4 regions of the Citrobacter sedlakii genome follow, and region 2 is predicted to be linked to each of the others. Evidence: predicted binding sites of a transcription regulator. Region 2 holds the regulator's gene; each other region holds the start of a gene.
The links. The regulator CRP, encoded in region 2, controls carbon source genes, mostly activating them, when cyclic AMP is high. The targets are predictions, from matches to a motif close to ATGTGANNNNNNTCACAT.

Region 1 (5,019 bases), 200 kb from region 2:
CTCCGATATCTTTCGTTTGTATTGAATGCGATTGCGCTATCTGTCAAAGCTTGCCTTCGCAGCCGCAGTCGGCGATGACTTTGCGCACGACGGCTTTCATGGCGGCTTTGGCTGGCACCATGTAATGTCGGGGATCATTGGCCTTGGGATGCTCACTAAGATAGGTTTTCAGGGCATCGGAAAAGGCAATTTTAAGTTCGGTGGCAACGTTAACCTTGCAGATGCCGAGTGAGATTGCGCGTTGGATATCCCCGGTGGGCAGGCCCGAGGCGCCGTGCAGCACCAGTGGAATATCCACGTGTTGCCGAATCTCCGCCAGGCGCTCAAAATCCAGTCGCGGTTCGGCGGTGTAGAGGCCGTGAGCCGTTCCAATTGCTACGGCCAGAGAATCAATGCCGGTTCCGGCGACAAACTCCCTGGCCTGCTGCGGATGGGTATAAAGCGCGTCTTTTTCGTCAACGTTCAATTCGTCTTCCTGTCCACCCAAACGGCCCAGTTCGGCTTCGACGCTAACGTCGTAACGATGGCAGTAATCGACAACATTTTTCACCAGGGCAATATTGTCGGCAAACGGAAGGTGCGAGCCGTCGATCATGACGGAACGCACGCCAGCAGCGACTTTCTGTTCTATATCTTCACGTTTTTCATGATGATCAAGATGGATCGCGAGAGGGTGGTTCCATGACTTCGCCAGTTCCCCGGCGATGGCGACGATATTGCTCACGCCTGCATAGCAAAACGTGCCTGGCGTCCCCGCAACGATCAACGGTGAACGTAATTCTGCTGCGGTTTCCACGACCACCTGCAGGGTTTCAAGATTGTGGATGTTGAAAGCCGGTACGGCGTAACCCTCGCGCTGGGCCTTCCTGAGCATGGTCTTGCTGGAAATAATAAACATCCTTCCTCCGAAATCTTTCGTTTGTCTTCTTCGAAAGAATGTATAGGCTTTCGTAATGTTTTTATGTGATTTCGATCGGATAAATGAAAGCTACGAAAGTAAAAGAAGGTTTGCGAAAGATTACGGGCGAAAAAAAAGCACGCCCGCCGGGCATGCTTTATGAGAAGAGAAGGGAGGCGTCACGTCACCGGCGCCGGGTTAAACACTGCCAGTTGGTTATGAAGGCCCCATTGATCCGAGAAGGTTTTCTTCCGTCCGCTGGCTACCTCCAGGATAAACGCAAACAGCTTCTGACCGACCTCTTCAATGGTTTCTTCCCCGGTGGCGATGGTCCCGGCGTTAATATCCATTAAGTCATACCAGCGGTTTGCCAGCTCGGTGCGGGTAGCCATTTTGATCACCGGTACCGCCATCAGCCCATACGGGGTACCGCGCCCGGTAGTAAAGACCTGGACGGTGATCCCTGACGCCACCTGCTGGGTGCCGCAGACAAAGTCGCTGGCGGGGGTTGCCGCGTATATCAGGCCGCGCTTCGTTGGCCGCTGGCCCGGCGACAGCACTTCAACAATCGCGCTCTTACCTGACTTGGCAATGGAGCCGAGCGCTTTTTCGACCACGTTCGCCAGCCCGCCTTTTTTGTTCCCCGGTGACGGGTTGGCGCTGCGGTCGGTTTTCCCCATGTCGAGGTAGTTATCGTACCAGGCCATCTCTTCGAGCAGGCGCTTGCCCACCTCTTCGTTGACCGTGCGCGGGGTCAGCAGATGGATGGCGTCACGCACTTCGGTCACTTCGGAGAACATCACCGTGGCGCCGCAGCGAACCAGCAGGTCTGAGGCATACCCTACCGCCGGGTTCGCCGTGACGCCGGAAAACGCATCGCTGCCGCCGCACTGCATCCCGACGACCAGTTCAGAGGCCGGGCAGGTTTCGCGCTGGCGCTGATTGAGTTTCGCGAGATGACGCTCAGCCACCTGCAAAATCTCATCCACCATCGAGCGGAAACCGACGTGTTTTTCATCCTGCAAGCTCACGATGCTGGCGCTGTCCACCGGGATACTCTGCACATCGTCGGTACCTTCCAGCAGGCGCTCAGGTTGCAGTTTTTCACAGCCGAGGCCGATGACCATCACTTCGCCGCCAAAGTTCGGGTTCAGCGAAATGTTGTGAATTGTGCGAATCGGCACTACCGCTGCCGGGGCGTTGATCGCCACACCGCAGCCGTACAGATGGTTCAGACCGACGACGCCGTCGACGTTCGGGTAGTCAGGCAGCAAATCGCGCTCAATGATCTTCACCACATAATCGACCACACCCGCCACGCAGTGGACGCTGGTGGTAATGCCGAGCAGATTTTTGGTGCCCACGCTGCCATCGGCATTGCGATAGCCCTCAAAGGTATAACCTTCCAGCGGCGGCAGCGGCTCCGGCACTTTGGTCGCCAGCGGCAACGTGTGCAGTGGCGGCGCCTTCGGCAGTTCCACCATGGACTCATCGATCCAGCTTCCGCGCGCGATATTGCGAACGGCATAGCCAATCACCTCGCCATAGCGAACGATTTCACCATGCGCGGGAATATCCACCAGCGCCACTTTGTGCCCCTGCGGAATATGTTCGATCAGTTCAAGCCCGTCCGGGAAACGCGTTCCGGCTTTTAAACCATTGTCGTTAACAATGATTGCCACATTATCGATGTCGTGAACTTTAATATAAAACGCCGTCGGCGATTGCTGTCGGATGTCGATGTTAGCCATTGCTCAGTATTCTCCAGCTAAAAATAATTCGTTCAGTGAACCTGAAAAAAGAGAATGTCATTTTGATAAAATAAGCATGTCAGGCGCGCTGGAATAAGAATGTGATCGCGATCACCCGTTGTGGCGAACGCCACGCCCGCAGGGTGAGCAAAGCGTAAATCTGTGCATCAGCGCCCAGGCTTATGTGCATATGCTCAAAATAATATTTAATGCTCGTTTCTTTAATGAGCGTTTGCACAATGCCTAATACACCGCGGCTGATTATACTGAACCACGAACTTATTACACCCGTCGGTTATTTTAATTAGCATCGGTAAATGTCAAACAATAATAAAATACCGGCTTAAATGTCTGGGTAAATAAATAGTGACCCGTCCGTCGGTTTATAAAACTCTCTATATAACGGTTAAGTGACAAGGTAAACGTGATGAATAACGACATCTTCCCCAACAAATTCAAGGCAGCGCTCGCTGCGCATCAGGTGCAGATCGGTTGCTGGTCGGCACTGGCAAGCCCCATCAGCACCGAAGTGCTCGGTCTGGCGGGCTTTGACTGGCTGGTGCTGGACGGCGAACATGCGCCGAACGATGTCTCAACCTTTATCCCGCAACTGATGGCATTAAAAGGTAGCGCCAGCGCGCCGGTTGTGCGCGTGCCGACCAACGAGCCGGTGATTATCAAGCGTCTGCTGGATATCGGCTTTTACAATTTCCTCATCCCGTTTGTGGAAACAGAACAAGAAGCCGTAAACGCCGTGGCGGCGACCCGCTATCCGCCAGAGGGGATTCGCGGCGTATCCGTATCACACCGCGCCAATATGTTTGGCACCGTAGCGGATTACTTTGCGCAGTCGAATAAGAACATCACCATCATTGTGCAGATCGAAAGCCAGCAGGGCGTCGATAACGTGGACGCGATTGCGGCAACCGCAGGCGTTGACGGTATTTTTGTCGGGCCAAGCGATCTGGCTGCCGCGTTAGGCCACCTTGGCAACGCGTCGCATCCTGACGTTCAGAAAGCCATTCAGCACATTTTTGCCCGTGCGAAAGCGAACGGTAAACCCTGCGGCATTCTGGCGCCGGTTGAAGCCGATGCGCGCCGTTATCTGGAGTGGGGAGCGACGTTTGTGGCCGTGGGCAGCGATCTGGGCGTATTCCGTTCCGCCACGCAGAAGCTGGCAGATTCCTTTAAGAAATAACCACCACCGCAACAAGAGAGAATAGTGATATGACAATGAAAGTTGGTTTTATTGGCCTGGGTATCATGGGTAAACCAATGAGTAAAAACCTCCTGAAAGCAGGTTACTCGCTGGTGGTTTCTGACCGTAACCCTGAAGCGATTGCTGAAGTTATTGCTGCCGGGGCAGAAACCGCCTCTACCGCAAAAGCGATCGCTGAGCAGTGTGATGTGATCATCACCATGCTGCCGAACTCCCCGCACGTGAAAGACGTTGCGCTGGGTGAAGGCGGCATTATTGAAGGCGCGAAGCCGGGCACCGTTTTGATCGACATGAGTTCGATCGCGCCGCTGGCAAGCCGTGAAATCAGCGACGCGCTGAAGGCCAAAGGGATTGATATGCTCGACGCGCCGGTCAGCGGCGGCGAACCGAAAGCCATCGACGGCACGTTGTCCGTCATGGTGGGCGGCGACAAAGCGATCTTCGACAAATATTACGATCTGCTGAAGGCGATGGCGGGATCCGTGGTGCATACCGGTGAAATCGGCGCGGGTAACGTCACCAAGCTGGCAAACCAGGTGATTGTGGCGCTGAATATTGCCGCGATGTCAGAAGCGCTGACGCTGGCGACCAAAGCGGGGGTAAACCCGGACCTGGTATATCAGGCGATTCGCGGCGGTCTGGCGGGCAGTACCGTGCTGGATGCGAAAGCGCCGATGGTCATGGATCGCAACTTCAAACCGGGCTTCCGTATCGATCTGCATATTAAAGATCTGGCGAACGCGCTGGATACGTCGCACGGTGTCGGCGCGCAGCTGCCGCTGACCGCTGCGGTGATGGAGATGATGCAGGCGCTGCGCGCGGACGGGCTGGGGACGGCCGATCACAGCGCGCTGGCATGCTATTACGAAAAACTGGCGAAAGTGGAAGTCACTCGCTAATCACGTCGTGCCTCGTGGCACGCAGCAATCTGGCCTGCCTGGCGCAGGCCGGAACAGTGAAACGCTAATTGGCGTTATGCAGTAACAGGCTACCCCTATGAAAATCGTCATCGCCCCAGACTCTTATAAAGAAAGCCTTTCTGCCAGTGAGGTAGCTCAGGCAATAGAAAAAGGATTCCGGGAAATTTTTCCGGATGCGCAATATGTTTCTGTTCCCGTCGCCGACGGTGGTGAAGGAACAGTTGAAGCCAT
Region 2 (5,019 bases):
AACCGCCATTTGCAGACCATGCTGCCGCGCCTGATCCGCCGCAAAGTGAATTTTGCCCCCCACTGGCAGCGGCTGGAGTTACCTGACGGTGACTTTGTCGATCTGGCCTGGAGTGAAGATCCGGCGTCCGCGAAACACAAACCTCGTCTGGTCGTCTTTCACGGTCTGGAAGGCAGTCTGAACAGCCCGTATGCCCATGGCCTGATTGAAGCGGCGCAAAAACGCGGCTGGCTTGGGGTGGTAATGCATTTTCGCGGCTGCAGCGGCGAGCCAAACCGCATGAACCGTATTTATCACTCTGGCGAAACCGAAGACGGCGCCTGGTTTCTACACTGGCTGCGTCGCGAATTTGGTCACGCGCCAACCGCGGCGGTGGGCTATTCGCTGGGGGGCAATATGCTGGCCTGCCTGCTGGCAAAAGAAGGGAAAAACATCCCGATAGAGGCTGCGGTGATTGTTTCCGCCCCCTTCGTGCTGGAAGCGTGCAGTTACCATATGGATAAAGGCTTTTCCCGCGTTTATCAGCGTTATCTGCTCAATTTGCTGAAGGCGAACGCGTCGCGCAAACTGGCGGCGTATCCGGGCTCCCTGCCAGTCGATCTTGCGCAGTTGAAATCCCTGCGCCGCATTCGCGAGTTTGACGATCTCATCACCGCCAAAATTCACGGTTTTGCCGACGCTATCGACTATTATCGTCAGTGTAGCGCGATGCCGTTACTCAACCGGATCGCCATCCCGACGCTGATCATCCACGCCAAAGACGATCCGTTTATGGATCATCACGTGATCCCCAAAGCCGACGATTTGCCGCCGCAGGTGGAGTATCAGCTAACGGAACATGGCGGGCACGTTGGGTTTATCGGCGGCACGCTGCGTCGCCCTGAGATGTGGCTGGAGGCGCGTATTCCCGACTGGCTGACAATGTATCTGGAGGTACCAAGATGATGATCCCCTGGCAGGAGCTCTCTCCCGAGACGCTGGACAACTTAATCGAAAGCTTTGTGTTGCGCGAAGGCACCGATTATGGTGAACATGAACGTTCACTTGAGCAAAAGGTCGCCGACGTTAAACGTCAGTTGCAGTGCGGAGAAGCGGTTCTGGTCTGGTCTGAATTGCACGAAACGGTCAACATCATGCCGCGTAAACAGTTCCGCGAATAAGCCTGTATCCTCGGCCGACTATAATAAAAAACCTAACCTACTCATGGAGTTGTTATGTCTGCCAAACATCCGGTGATTGCGGTAACAGGATCCAGCGGCGCGGGGACCACCACCACCAGCCTCGCGTTCCGTAAAATTTTTGCCCAGCTCAACCTGCGCGCGGCCGAGGTGGAAGGCGACAGTTTTCATCGTTATACCCGCCCGGAAATGGACATGGCGATCCGCAAGGCGCGCGATGCCGGACGGCATATCAGCTATTTCGGCCCCGAAGCCAATGACTTCGGCCTGCTGGAACAGACCTTCATTGAATACGGGCAGACGGGCAAAGGCCAGTCGCGCAAATATCTGCATACCTACGACGAAGCCGTACCCTGGAATCAGGTGCCTGGCACCTTCACGCCCTGGCAGCCGCTGCCGGAGCCGACCGACATCCTGTTTTATGAAGGGCTGCACGGCGGCGTGGTGACGCCACAGCATGAGGTGGCGCGCCATGTGGATTTGCTGGTGGGGGTTGTGCCCATCGTCAACCTGGAGTGGATCCAGAAACTGATCCGTGACACCAGCGAGCGTGGACATTCCCGCGAGGCGGTGATGGACTCCGTGGTGCGCTCAATGGACGATTACATCAACTACATCACGCCACAGTTTTCCCGTACCCACATCAACTTCCAGCGGGTCCCGACGGTGGATACCTCAAACCCATTCGCCGCACGCGGCATTCCCTCGCTTGATGAGAGTTTTGTGGTGATACATTTCCGCAATCTCGAAGGCATCGATTTCCCCTGGCTGCTGGCGATGCTGCAAGGTTCGTTTATTTCTCACATCAATACGCTGGTGGTACCGGGCGGCAAAATGGGCCTGGCGATGGAACTGATCATGCTGCCGCTGGTACAGCGCCTGATGGAAGGCAAGAAGATCGAATAAGCCTCAATGGCGGCTGGCCCGATTGTGCCATAAGGCAGTCGAGCGCAGCGCCATCAGGTAAAAATTATCAGGCGGCAATGACTTCATACGAGTGGGTAATATTCACCGCTTTTTCCAGCATCAGCGCCACGGAACAATACTTTTCGGCGGAAAGATCCACCGCCCGCGCCACCGCGGCGTCTTTTAAATCATGCCCCGTCACGATGAAATGCAGATTGATGTGGGTAAACAGGCGCGGCGCTTCTTCACGACGCTCGGAGGTCAGTTTTACTTCGCAATTGGTCACATCCTGACGTCCTTTTTGCAGAATGGAGACCACGTCGATAGCGCTACAGCCGCCCGCGGCCATTAACACCATTTCCATCGGGCTGGGCGCTTTATCTCCCGAATTGCCGTCCATCAGGATCTGGTGTCCGGAAGCTGACTCGCCCAGGAAGGTTAACCCTTCAACCCATTTCACACGCGCTTGCATATTTTTTTACTCCAGTGCGTCAATTTTCCTGACAGATTACGCGTACATAACAATTCTCGCAACGGAAGGCGACCTGCGTCATGCTGAAGCGAGACACCAGGAGACACACGGCTAAAGCTATGCTAAAACAGTCAGGATGCTACAGTAATACATTGACGTACTGCATGTATGCAGAGGACTTCACATTAAAGGCTGCTGTCCGTTATTGACAGCCTCTTCCCAGGAAGCGGGAAGCACATTTTTGCAACCCCAGAGACAGCGCCGTTTTCTGGCTCTGGAGACAGCTTATAACAGAGGATAATCGCGCATGGTGCTTGGCAAACCGCAAACAGACCCGACTCTCGAATGGTTCTTGTCTCATTGCCACATTCATAAGTACCCGTCGAAGAGCACGCTAATTCACCAGGGTGAAAAAGCAGAAACGTTGTACTACATCGTTAAAGGCTCTGTGGCAGTGTTGATTAAAGATGAGGAAGGTAAAGAAATGATCCTTTCTTATCTGAATCAGGGTGATTTTATTGGCGAACTGGGCCTGTTTGAAGAAGGCCAGGAACGTAGCGCATGGGTACGTGCTAAAACTGCATGTGAAGTGGCTGAAATTTCCTACAAGAAATTCCGCCAGTTGATCCAGGTGAACCCGGATATTCTGATGCGTCTCTCTTCCCAGATGGCTCGCCGCCTGCAGGTCACATCAGAGAAAGTCGGTAACCTGGCCTTCCTTGACGTGACCGGTCGTATCGCCCAGACGCTGTTGAACCTGGCGAAACAACCCGATGCAATGACCCACCCGGACGGTATGCAGATCAAAATTACCCGCCAGGAGATTGGCCAGATCGTTGGCTGCTCTCGCGAAACCGTTGGTCGTATCCTGAAGATGCTGGAAGATCAAAACCTGATCTCCGCGCACGGTAAGACCATCGTCGTTTACGGCACTCGTTAATCCCGTCGGAAATGGCGCGTTACCTGGTAGCGCGCTATTTTTGTTTTCCCGATGTGGCGCAGACTGATTTATCACCCTGAGATCAACTACGCACTACGTCAGACGCTGGTGCTCTGTTTGCCCGTGGCCGTCGGCCTGCTGATAGGCCAACTGCATCTGGGCCTGCTTTTCTCCCTCGTTCCCGCCTGCTGTAACATTGCCGGGCTTGATACGCCGCACAAGCGCTTCTTCAAGCGTCTGGTCATTGGCGCCTCGCTGTTTGCCGGGTGTAGCCTGGCGATGCAACTGTTGTTGGCGCAGGCGGTACCGTTACCGCTGATTCTGACCGGGTTGACGCTGCTCCTCGGCGTCACCGCGGAGTTAAGCTCGCTTCACGCCCGTCTGCTTCCCGCTTCGCTGATCGCCGCAATTTTTACCCTCAGTCTGGCGGGAAATATGCCAGTGTGGGAGCCGCTGCTGATCTATGCGCTGGGGACATTGTGGTATGGACTGTTTAACTGGTTCTGGTTCTGGTTGTGGCGCGAACAGCCGCTGCGCGAATCGCTAAGCCTGCTGTATCGCGAACTGGCAGATTACTGCGAAGCGAAATACAGCATGCTGACCCAGCACACCGATCCGGAAAAAGCCCTACCGCCGCTGTTGGTGCGCCAGCAGAAAGCGGTTGACCTGATCACCCAGTGCTACCAGCAAATGCATATGCTGTCGGCGCATCACAATAACGATTACAAACGGATGCTGCGCGCCTTCCAGGAAGCGCTGGATCTGCAAGAACATATCTCGGTCAGCCTGCACCAGCCGGAAGAGGTGCAAAAACTGGTCGAGCGCAGCCACGCCGAACAGGTGATCCGCTGGAACGCGCAAACCGTCGCCACGCGTCTGAGGGTGTTGGCGGATGACATTCTGTACCATCGCCTGCCCACGCGCTTCACCATGCAGAAGCAAATCGGCGCGCTGGAAAAGATCGCCAATCAACATCCGGATAACCCCGTCGGGCAGTTTTGCTACTGGCATTTCAGCCGTATAGCCCGCGTGCTTCGCACCCAGCGTCCGCTCTATGCGCGCGATCTGATGGCGGATAAACAGCGGCGGCTTCCGCTGCTACCGGCGCTGAAAAGCTATCTGTCGCTGAAGTCTCCGGCGCTGCGCAACGCCGGACGCATTAGCGTCATGCTGAGTATCGCCAGCCTGATGGGTACCGCGCTGCACCTGCCGAAGCCGTACTGGATCCTGATGACGGTACTGTTCGTGACGCAAAATGGCTACGGCGCAACGCGCGTACGCATTCTGCACCGTTCGGCCGGAACGCTGGCGGGACTTATCGTCGCGGGCGTGACGCTGCACTTTCATATCCCCGAAGGGTATACGCTGCTTTTAATGCTCTTCGTCACCCTGGTGAGCTATCTGATTATCCGCAAAAACTACGGCTGGGCGACGGTGGGGTTTACCGTCACGGCGGTGTACACCCTGCAACTGTTAACCCTGAACGGCGAACAATTTATCATTCCGCGGTTTGTCGATACGAT
Region 3 (5,019 bases), 2.0 Mb from region 2:
GACGCCGTTCCAGCCGTAGTTGTGCCAGAATACGCCGCCCAGCGTCCCGGCGATGCTTGATCCTACATAGTAGCTGAACAGATACAGAGACGACGCCTGACCTTTTGCGCGGCGGGCGCGCGGACCGATCCAACTGCTTGCCACTGAGTGGGCGGCGAAAAATCCAGCGGAAAAGAGCAGCATACCGGTGAAAATCAACCAGAGTGAACTGAAGAGGGTCATCAACAGGCCAACCAGCATTACGCCCATAGAAACCACCATGACCGGACCTCGCCCGTAGCGGACGGTCATGGCGCCCGCCTTCGGCGAACTCCAGGTGCCGGTCAGGTAGGCGACCGACAGCAGGCCGACCACCGCCTGACTCAGTTCCCAGGGGGACAGCATCAGCCGATAGCCAATATAGTTAAACAGGGTGACAAAGGATCCCATCAACAAAAAGCCTTCCGCGAACAGCAGCGGCAGTCCGCGGTCACGCCAGTGCAGGCGAAAGTTGATAAACAGCGTCTTAGGCCGTAAAGAGGTCGGGCGGAAATGGCGCGATTCCGGCAGGATTTTCCAGAACATCAGGGCTGACGCGAGGGCGAAACAGCCAATCGCGGCCAGCGCAATACGCCAACTGAAAAAGTCTGTTACCACACCGCTGATCAAGCGCCCACTCATTCCACCGATGGAGTTTCCGCTGATATAGAGCCCCATGGAAAAAGCGACAAAACTGGGGTGAATCTCTTCGCTCAGATAGGTCATCCCAACCGCCGCCACGCCGCTGAGCGAAAGACCAATCAGCGCACGCATGATCAGAATGCCGTGCCAGCTTGTCATCAGGGTTGACAGCAACGTACAGCAGGAGGCCAGTAGCAGGGCGGTAACCATTACCGGCTTACGGCCAATCGCGTCTGACAATGGACCGGTAAACAGGAGTCCAACGGCCAGCATTCCGGTAGAGATCGACAGTGAAATACTGCTACTTGCAGGCGACACGCCAAATTCGTGAGAGAGCACGGGAAGAATAGGCTGTACGCAATAAAGCAGGGCAAAGGTCGCCAGACCTGCCGAGAACAGCGCCAGCGTGACGCGCATGAAGGAGGATGTCCCCCGTTTGATAAACTGAACCGGCTGAGAAATGCGCTGTGGTTCAATGTCGCCTGCCGACGCGTCACTGACCGTAGTTGTACGACTCACTTGAAATCCTTGCTCAATAGCCCCGTGACGAAAAGGGACGGGCGCAACCCTGACGATCAGGGTAGGAAAATCTCAATATTCTGTCTAATATATTAATTATCTCAAATAATATGTTAAAGATATGAATATTGAGTTACGTCATCTGCGCTATTTCGTGGCTGTTGCAGAAGAACTTCATTTTGGACGCGCCGCCGCCCGTCTGAATATTTCGCAGCCGCCGCTAAGTCAGCAAATTCAGATGCTGGAACAGCATGTTGGCGCCCGACTGTTGGCGCGTACCAATCGCAGCGTGGCGCTGACCGCGGCGGGCAAGCAATTCCTCGCAGACTGCCGTCAGATCCTTGCGCAAGTGGACGATGCCGCCGCTCGCGCGGCGCGGCTCCATCAGGGAGAAGCGGGGGAGTTACGCATAGGCTTTACCTCCTCTGCGCCGTTTATCCGCGCCGTCTCCGATACGCTGTCCCTGTTCCGCCAGCATTATCCTGACGTGCACCTTCAGACCCGGGAGATGAATACTCGCGAGCAGCTCACGCCGCTTGGCGAAGGGGCGCTGGAGTTGGGGCTCATGCGCAACACGCCGCTACCGGAAACGTTACAATACGAAGTGATCTTGCATGAACCATTGATGGCCATGATTCCGCGCGCGCACCGACTGGCGCAAAAGCCCGTGGTGACATTAGCGGAACTGGCAAAAGAGCCGTTTGTCTTTTTCGACCCGCATGTTGGCACCGGCCTTTATGACGACATTCTCGGGTTAATGCGCCGTTATAATCTGTCCCCGGTCATTACGCAGGAGGTGGGGGAAGCGATGACTATCATCGGCCTTGTTGCCGCAGGTTTAGGCGTCTCCATTCTTCCGGCGTCGTTCAAAAAGGTGCAGCTTAATGAAATGTGCTGGGTGCCGCTGGCGGAAGAAGATGCCGTTTCCGAAATGTGGCTGGTTTGGTCCCGCCACCGTGAACACAGTCAGGCAGCGATCCGTTTTCGCCAGCAGTTACTTCAGGCAGTGAGAAGCGCTTAAATTAATTTAATAACGGCTAAAAATGTGCGGTAAATCACACGGCTAAGTAAAAAGTTGACGTTGCGTATTGAAGTACTTCACCATAGCCTACAGATTATTTCGGAGCGCGAAAATAAAGGGAGTCAGAGGTGGTTGCTGATAGTCAGCCTGGGCACATCGATCAAATAAAGCAGACCAATGCGGGCGCGGTTTATCGCCTGATTGATCAACTGGGGCCGGTATCGCGTATCGACCTTTCTCGTCTCGCGCAGCTTGCGCCAGCCAGTATCACCAAAATTGTCCGTGAAATGCTGGAAGCGCATTTGGTTCAGGAACTGGAAATCAAAGAGGCCGGAAGCCGGGGCCGACCCGCGGTAGGGCTGGTGGTGGAGACCGAGGCCTGGCACTATTTATCTCTGCGTATCAGCCGGGGCGAAATCTTTCTCGCATTACGCGATCTCAGCAGTAAGCTGGTCGTCGAAGAGTGTCTGGAACTGCCGCTGGACGACGAACAGCCGTTACTCGAACGTATCATCACGTTGATCGACCAGTTTTTCATCCGTCATCAGCAGTTGCTCGAACGCCTGACCTCTATCGCCATTACTCTGCCCGGCATTATCGATACCGAAAACGGTATCGTGCACCGGATGCCCTTTTATGAAGATGTGAAAGAGATGCCGCTGGGGGAAGCGCTTGAACAGCACACCGGAGTGCCGGTGTACATTCAGCATGACATCAGCGCATGGACGATGGCGGAAGCCCTGTTTGGCGCGTCTCGCGGCGCGCGCGATGTGATTCAGGTGGTCATTGACCATAACGTTGGCGCAGGGGTCATCACCGACGGGCATTTGCTACACGCAGGGAGCAGTAGCCTGGTGGAGATCGGGCACACGCAGGTCGACCCTTACGGTAAACGTTGCTACTGCGGCAACCACGGTTGTCTGGAAACCATCGCCAGTATCGAGAGCGTACTTGAGCTGGCCCAGCTTCGTCTGGGGCAGTCGATGAGTTCCACGCTGCACGGGCAGCCGCTCACCGTGGATTCACTGTGTCAGGCCGCGCTACAGGGCGATCTACTGGCAAAAGATATTATCGCGGGCGTCGGGGCCCATGTGGGGCGCATTCTGGCGATCATGGTGAATTTATTTAACCCGCAAAAAATACTGATTGGCTCGCCGCTGAGCAAAGCCGCTGATGTGCTGTTTCCGGCCATCGCAGACAGCATTCGGCAGCAGGCGCTACCCGCCTACAGCAAAAATATGGTTGTCGAGAGTACGCAGTTTTCTAATCAGGGCACCATGGCCGGCGCCGCACTGGTAAAAGACGCGATGTATAACGGTTCTTTACTGATTCGTCTATTACAGGGTTAACATTTTTGATTTGATCTACCAAAATTTGCGCTAACGCAAGCTGAGCGATTCTGGCATACCTTAGACTTTCTCTACTGTATTATTTTCCTGGCTTATATTTTCGAAGCATAACGGTGGAGTTAGTGATGCTGAAGCGTTTCTTTATTACAGGTACAGACACTTCTGTTGGGAAGACGGTGGTTTCCCGCGCATTACTACAAGCGTTAGCGTCGGGTGGTAAAAGCGTGGCTGGCTATAAGCCTGTCGCCAAGGGCAGCAAAGAGACCCCGGACGGTCTGCGCAATAAAGACGCGTTGGTGCTGCAGAGCGTCTCTACGCTGGACTTGCCCTATGAAGCGGTGAATCCCATCGCGCTGAGCGAAGATGAAAGCAGCGTCGCCCACAGTTGTCCCATCAATTACACCCTGATTTCTGACGGGCTGGCCAGCCTGACTGAAAAGGTCGATCACGTTGTGGTAGAAGGCACCGGCGGCTGGCGCAGCCTGATGAACGATCTGCGCCCGCTCTCCGAATGGGTGGTTCAGGAACAGCTTCCGGTACTGATGGTGGTGGGCATTCAGGAAGGGTGTATCAACCATGCGCTGCTGACAGCCCAGGCGATCGCCAATGACGGCTTACCGCTGATCGGCTGGGTCGCAAACCGCATCAACCCGGGCCTCGCGCACTACGCCGAAATTATCGACGTGCTGAGCAAAAAACTGCCCGCGCCGCTGATTGGCGAACTGCCTTATCTGCCGCGCGCTGAGCAGCGCGAACTGGGTCAGTACATTCGCCTGTCAATGCTGGGCAGCGTGCTGGCGGTAGATCGAGTCGTGGCGTAAGGTTCGCGACAGCACCGAGGCCAGTACACAGGCTATCAACAAGCCGGGGAGCAGTCGATACTCTCCGGTCATTTCACAAATCATCAGCGCCGACATTACGGGCGCATGCGTTGTCGCTGCCAGCAGCGTCGCCATTCCCGTTAAGCCTAACAAGACCGCCAGTTCGTCGGAACCGGGAAGCCACATTCCCCAAAGGCGTCCAACACACATCCCTACGGCCAGGCCGATAAACAGCGTCGGGGTGAATACGCCGCCAGGCGCGCCGGAACCGCTGCTGGCCAGCACCGCGAGCAGCTTGCAGAGAAAAATTCCCATGACAACCGCCATCAGCGGCGGCGAAAGCAGAAATGACTGCACCACGCTGTAGCCGTTGCCCCATACCGTTGGCGTGAGCAGGGAAAGTAAGCCGACGATGAGCCCGCCCAGCGCCAGCTGCCACGGCGGTGACAGTTTGAGCAGAAGAAATGCGCGGTGGCTGGCAGACATCAACCCCATCAACAGGGGACCGCAAAGACCGGCAAGCAGGCCTGTGCTGACGATCAGTCCGTACTCGGTAAGATGCAGCGACCGCGACAGATGAACCGTGTAGAGCACATCGTTACCCCCGTTCAGCGCATGGGTGATCAGCAGCGCTACCACGGCGGAAACA
Region 4 (5,019 bases), 2.0 Mb from region 2:
GTCCCCCGTCTTTGCGCAGATTCGTGAAACTAAGGCGGAGGAATCACGTCCATTGGTTGAGGTTATCCGGGATTTTCCTGGTATTGTGGTCAAAGGGGTGTGCGCAAAGTTAATTGAAGCCTGTACCTTTGCGATGTTTACGGTGATCGTTCTGGCCTACGGTAAAGCCAATAATCTGGATGCCAACATCCTGATGGAAACGATGATTGTGGCAGTGGTGTTGGAAGTGTTAGCTATTCCGCTGATGGGGGCGCTGTGTGACAAGATTGGCCGCAAACCGGTTTATATCATCGGCGCACTGATTCAGGTCGTAATGATTATTCCGTTCTTCCTGGCGATTAATCAGGATAACTTTTGGTTAACGCAGTTAGTGATGATTGTTGTCATTAGCTTTGGTCACAGCATGTGTTATGCCCCTCAGGCGTCATTTTTCCCCGAATTATTCCCGACGCATATTCGCTGTAGCGGTATCGCACTCATCTGGCAGTTAGGGTCACTGATCGGCAGCGGCGTACTGGGACTGGTGGCGGTTAAGATCCTGCAGATGACAGGTGGACATTATTACGGACTGGCCAGTTACGTCATTGTACTCGGCATTGTATCGGTGATAGGTCTGCTCATGATGCCGGAAACGGCTCCCCAACGTCTGAAACATGAATATCAGGACTGGCATAAACACGGTTAAGCCGCATGGAACGTGAAAGGCCGCGTAACGGCGGCCTTAAGACGGTTTGTCAGCGCATCTCGCATGTTGTCACATAACTTAAAAATGATGTTATACCAATTAGCGAAAGCTTAATTCAAATCAAAACATACAACCATACAGGCGTTACTCTGAAACGGTCCTGATTTCATTCCAAATAGGTCATACAATGCAAAACAAGCTCTTAACGGCAAAAGCGACGTTACCTGGCTACGATCGCAACACGTTGATTTCCCGTATCGTTCATCTCGGCTTTGGCGCGTTCCATCGTGCGCACCAGGGCGTTTATACCGACATCCTGGCGGCTGAGCACAACAGCGACTGGGGATACTGTGAAGTGAACCTGATCGGCGGCGAGCAGCAAATTGCCGATTTGAAACAGCAGGATAACCTGTACACCGTGGCGGAAATGTCTGCCGATGCCTGGACGGCAAGAGTGGTTGGCGTTGTGAAGAACGCGCTGCATGCCCAGGTGGATGGACTGGAAGCGGTGCTCGCGGCAATGTGCGAACCCCAGGTGGCGATTGTTTCACTGACCATCACCGAAAAAGGGTATTGCCATTCTCCCGCCACCGGGCAGTTAATGCTGGATCATCCAATGATCGCAGCCGATCTCCGGAATCCTCACCAGCCTAAAACTGCACCGGGCGTGGTGGTTGAAGCGCTGGCGCGACGCAAAGCGGCAGGGCTGCCCGCCTTCACCGTTATGTCCTGCGACAATATGCCGGAGAACGGACACGTCATGCGAAACGTGGTCACGGCCTATGCCCGCGCGGTTGATGCGGAGCTGGCAGAATGGATCGCGCAACACGTGACGTTCCCGTCAACCATGGTTGACCGCATTGTTCCGGCAGTGACCACCGAAACGCTGGATAAAATCGAACAACTGACCGGCGTGCGCGATCCGGCGGGTGTCGCGTGTGAGCCGTTCCGTCAGTGGGTGATTGAAGACAATTTCGTCGCCGGGCGTCCACAATGGGAAAAAGCAGGCGCTGAACTGGTTGCTGACGTTATCCCGTTTGAAGAAATGAAGCTGCGTATGTTGAACGGTAGCCACTCTTTCCTCGCTTACCTGGGGTATCTGGCGGGCTATCAGCACATTAACGACTGCATGGAGGATGAACATTACCGCATTGCGGCCCGCGGGCTGATGCTCAATGAGCAGGCGCCAACGCTAAAAGTGCAGGGGGTTGATCTGACGCGCTACGCCGATCTGCTCATTGAGCGCTACAGCAATCCGGCGCTACGCCACCGTACCTGGCAGATCGCGATGGATGGTAGTCAGAAGCTGCCGCAGCGTATGCTGGACTCGGTGCGTTGGCACCTGGCCCATAATAGCCGTTTCGACCTGCTGGCGCTGGGCGTGGCGGGCTGGATGCGCTATGTCGGCGGTGTGGACGAACAGGGGAAGGCGATTGAAGTCAACGATCCGTTACTGCCGGTGATTCAACAGGCGGTGCAAAGCAGTGCGGAAGGGGAAAGCCGCGTTGAAGCCCTGTTAGGGATTGAGGCGATCTTCGGAAAAGAACTGCCACACGTGGCGTTGTTCACCAACGCGGTGAAAGAAGCCTACCAGGCCCTGCTGGCGGAAGGGGCGAAAAAAACCGTGGCTCGCTATGCTGCAAATCTGAAGTAACAGCAACGCGGTTGCCGGATGGCGCTTTGTTTATCCGACCTGGGATTTTCAGCCAAACTCAGACCAGGCCGGAAAAGTGAAACGCCATCTGGCATTCACACCATCAGTTCATGCCAAGACGAATCAGTTCGACGGGCGCAAACTTACCTTCACAACCTTCCACTTCCACGGTTTTTTCGCGACGGATTTGCGCGGCGTCCAGACCCTCTGTCGCGATAGCTTTAATGCGACCGGTGACGCCGGTACCGCTGATCATGACGCGGCTGCCGGTGGTGATTGCGTTACGGTTACGATCGTATGTCATCATGGTGTTTTCTCCTTTCTAACTTACCGTCAAAGCCCGTGGGCTCTGGTCCCACGTAACGGGCGCTATATAAATACGCTCATCAGTCCGGAGTTTTTTTGTTTTTGATCAAGCTCACATCTTTTTTGATGCAGACGTGCAGCGGTGTAAATGTGAAACCTCACCCCTGGAGGGTGAGGGAGAGGAATTATTCTTCAGTAAACCAGTCGCTGTTTTCCTGACGAATCAACTGCACCGACTCGCCAATTTCCTGCAAATGCTGCGTCATCGCTTTTTCGACCGCATCGGCGTCATGCTTCTCCAGCGCCGCAAAAATATCCAGATGCTGACGAAGCAACATCTCCGGCGGCGAAACGTGATCGAGGCTCATGTAGCGCACGCGGTCAATAGTCGCCTTGATGTTTTCGATGGTGTCCCAGGCCAGCTGGCAGTCGGCAATCAGCGCCAGTTTCTGATGAAAGTCATCGTCCAGTTCAAAGAAATCATTGAGCTGCTTACGCTCAATGGCGATGCGCTGCTGGTTGAGATTCTGCTCAAGCTGATAGCACTGGCTGTCGGTCATCATCGCTGCCGCGCGACGCGCGACCGCACACTCAATGGCCTGACGAACAAAGCAGCCGTTTCGTACCTGTGATAAAGAGATCTTATTGACGTAGCTGCCGCGCTGGGGACGGATCTGGATCAATCCGTTTTCCGCGAGTTTAATGAAGGCTTCGCGTACCGGCTGGCGTGACACATCAAAGCGAACCGAGACCTCTTTTTCTGATAACGGCGTGCCTGGCGCGATCAGGCAGTGCACGATATCACGACGAAGAATGCGATAAATCTGCTGATTTACGGGCTGTGTAGGGTTGAGTTGCGTTTCGACGGTCATTCGCTCTTACTTTTTAGAAAGTTAACCCACAAATTCTACCACTTTTTTGTGATGAGCTATACCCGGCCCGCAGGCCGGGAGAAGAAATTAGCCGCGATGTACGCTCAGTCCGGCGAAGGACTGGGTGACGGGCATCATTTCTACCGTATTGATGTTGACGTGAGCAGGTAACGTCGCCACCCACCAGACCGCTTCCGTTACATCTTCCGGTGTCAGGGCGGTGGTATTTTCATACGTTTTCCCCGCTTTCTGATCGTCGCCCTTAAAGCGCACGTTAGAAAACTCTGTGCCGCCGACCAGACCCGGTTCGATGTCGGTCACGCGGACGGCGGTGCCGTGCAGATCGGTGCGCAGATTCAGGCTGAACTGACGAACGAAGGCTTTAGTCGCCCCGTAAACGTTGCCTCCGGCATACGGCCAGCTCCCGGCGGTGGAGCCGATATTAATGATATGTCCGCGATTGCGTTCAACCATGCCTGGCAGGACCGCGCGGGTCATATAAACCAGGCCTTTATTGTTGGTGTCGATCATGGTTTCCCAGTCTTCAACGCTGGCGTTGTGCGCTGGTTCCATCCCCAGCGCCAGCCCGGCATTGTTGACCAGCAGATCGATCTCACGCCATTGCGCAGGCAGCGACGCCAGCATTTCCTCGATGGCCGCGCGGTTGCGCACGTCCAGTTGCGCAGTCAGGACGCTTTCGCCCAGCGACTCTTTTAGCTCCAGCAGGCGTTCCTGGCGACGGCCAGTGGCAATCACTTTATGCCCATTCTCAACAAAACGACGTGTAATACATTCACCAAAACCTGCGGTTGCTCCGGTTACTAAAACGATCATCTCACTGTTCCTCAACGCTTTTTACGTCGTACTACCATAGCACGCGATCAACGCTGGCGGGTAATGCTCGTTAACAGGATTGCGGTCTTTTCCACGGAAGCCTACTCTAGTGAACAAATCGTTTTCAGGAGTGAAAGATGTCGTTAACGAATCCGTTCTTCAAACCGAGCCTGCTACCGTATCAGGCACCCCAATTTGATCAGATAGAAATCGCGCATTATCGCCCGGCCTTTGACGAAGGACTGCGCCAGAAGCGCGCTGAAATTGCCGCCATTATTGAAAACGATGCCGCGCCAGACTTTGACAATACGGTCGTGGCGCTGGAGAAAAGCGGCGAGTTGCTAAGCCGGGTAACCAGCGTCTTCTTCGCCATGACCTCCGCGCACACCAACGAAGAATTACAGCGGCTGGACGAAGCGTTTTCATCTGAACTGGCAGAGCTGGCGAATGATATCTGGCTGAACGCAGCGCTGTTTTCTCGCGTCGACAGCCTCTGGCAGCAGCGCGCCTCGCTGCAACTGGATAGCGAGTCGCGACGGCTGCTTGAGGTGCTCCATCAGCGTTTTGTCCTCGCGGGCGCAAGGCTCAGCGATTCAGACAAGGCGCAGCTCAAAGCCCTCAATACCGAGGCGGCGACCCTGACCAGTCAGTTTAACCAACGACTGCTG

Region 1: garD (galactarate dehydratase) is a predicted target of CRP. The motif match lies at 2,749-2,766, and genes of this name have one in related genera.
Region 3: mlc (sugar metabolism global transcriptional regulator Mlc) is a predicted target of CRP. The motif match lies at 2,223-2,240, and genes of this name have one in related genera.
Region 4: ydfZ (putative selenium delivery protein YdfZ) is a predicted target of CRP. The motif match lies at 2,746-2,763, and genes of this name have one in related genera.

The regions. Positions count from the first base shown of each region.
Region 1 covers NZ_CP071070.1:640,760-645,778, forward strand. The annotation lists gene JY391_RS03140 (tagatose bisphosphate family class II aldolase) at 44-898, opposite strand; gene garD (galactarate dehydratase) at 1,078-2,649, opposite strand; gene garL (2-dehydro-3-deoxyglucarate aldolase) at 3,077-3,847, shown strand; gene garR (2-hydroxy-3-oxopropionate reductase) at 3,877-4,767, shown strand; gene garK (glycerate 2-kinase) at 4,865-5,019, shown strand, end outside.
Region 2 covers NZ_CP071070.1:439,662-444,680, reverse strand. The annotation lists gene JY391_RS02060 (hydrolase) at 1-945, shown strand, start outside; gene JY391_RS02055 (YheU family protein) at 942-1,160, shown strand; gene JY391_RS02050 (phosphoribulokinase) at 1,215-2,084, shown strand; gene JY391_RS02045 (OsmC family protein) at 2,152-2,556, opposite strand; gene crp (cAMP-activated global transcriptional regulator CRP) at 2,864-3,496, shown strand; gene JY391_RS02035 (YccS/YhfK family putative transporter) at 3,548-5,019, shown strand, end outside.
Region 3 covers NZ_CP071070.1:2,423,824-2,428,842, reverse strand. The annotation lists gene ynfM (multidrug efflux MFS transporter YnfM/SxtP(Kp)) at 1-1,179, opposite strand, end outside; gene ynfL (multidrug efflux transcriptional activator YnfL/SxtR(Kp)) at 1,301-2,200, shown strand; gene mlc (sugar metabolism global transcriptional regulator Mlc) at 2,329-3,549, shown strand; gene bioD (dethiobiotin synthase) at 3,675-4,370, shown strand; gene clcB (voltage-gated ClC-type chloride channel ClcB) at 4,326-5,019, opposite strand, start outside.
Region 4 covers NZ_CP071070.1:2,406,357-2,411,375, reverse strand. The annotation lists gene JY391_RS11480 (MFS transporter) at 1-685, shown strand, start outside; gene JY391_RS11475 (mannitol dehydrogenase family protein) at 873-2,339, shown strand; gene ydfZ (putative selenium delivery protein YdfZ) at 2,443-2,646, opposite strand; gene JY391_RS11465 (GntR family transcriptional regulator) at 2,831-3,517, opposite strand; gene ydfG (bifunctional NADP-dependent 3-hydroxy acid dehydrogenase/3-hydroxypropionate dehydrogenase YdfG) at 3,605-4,351, opposite strand; gene dcp (peptidyl-dipeptidase Dcp) at 4,489-5,019, shown strand, end outside.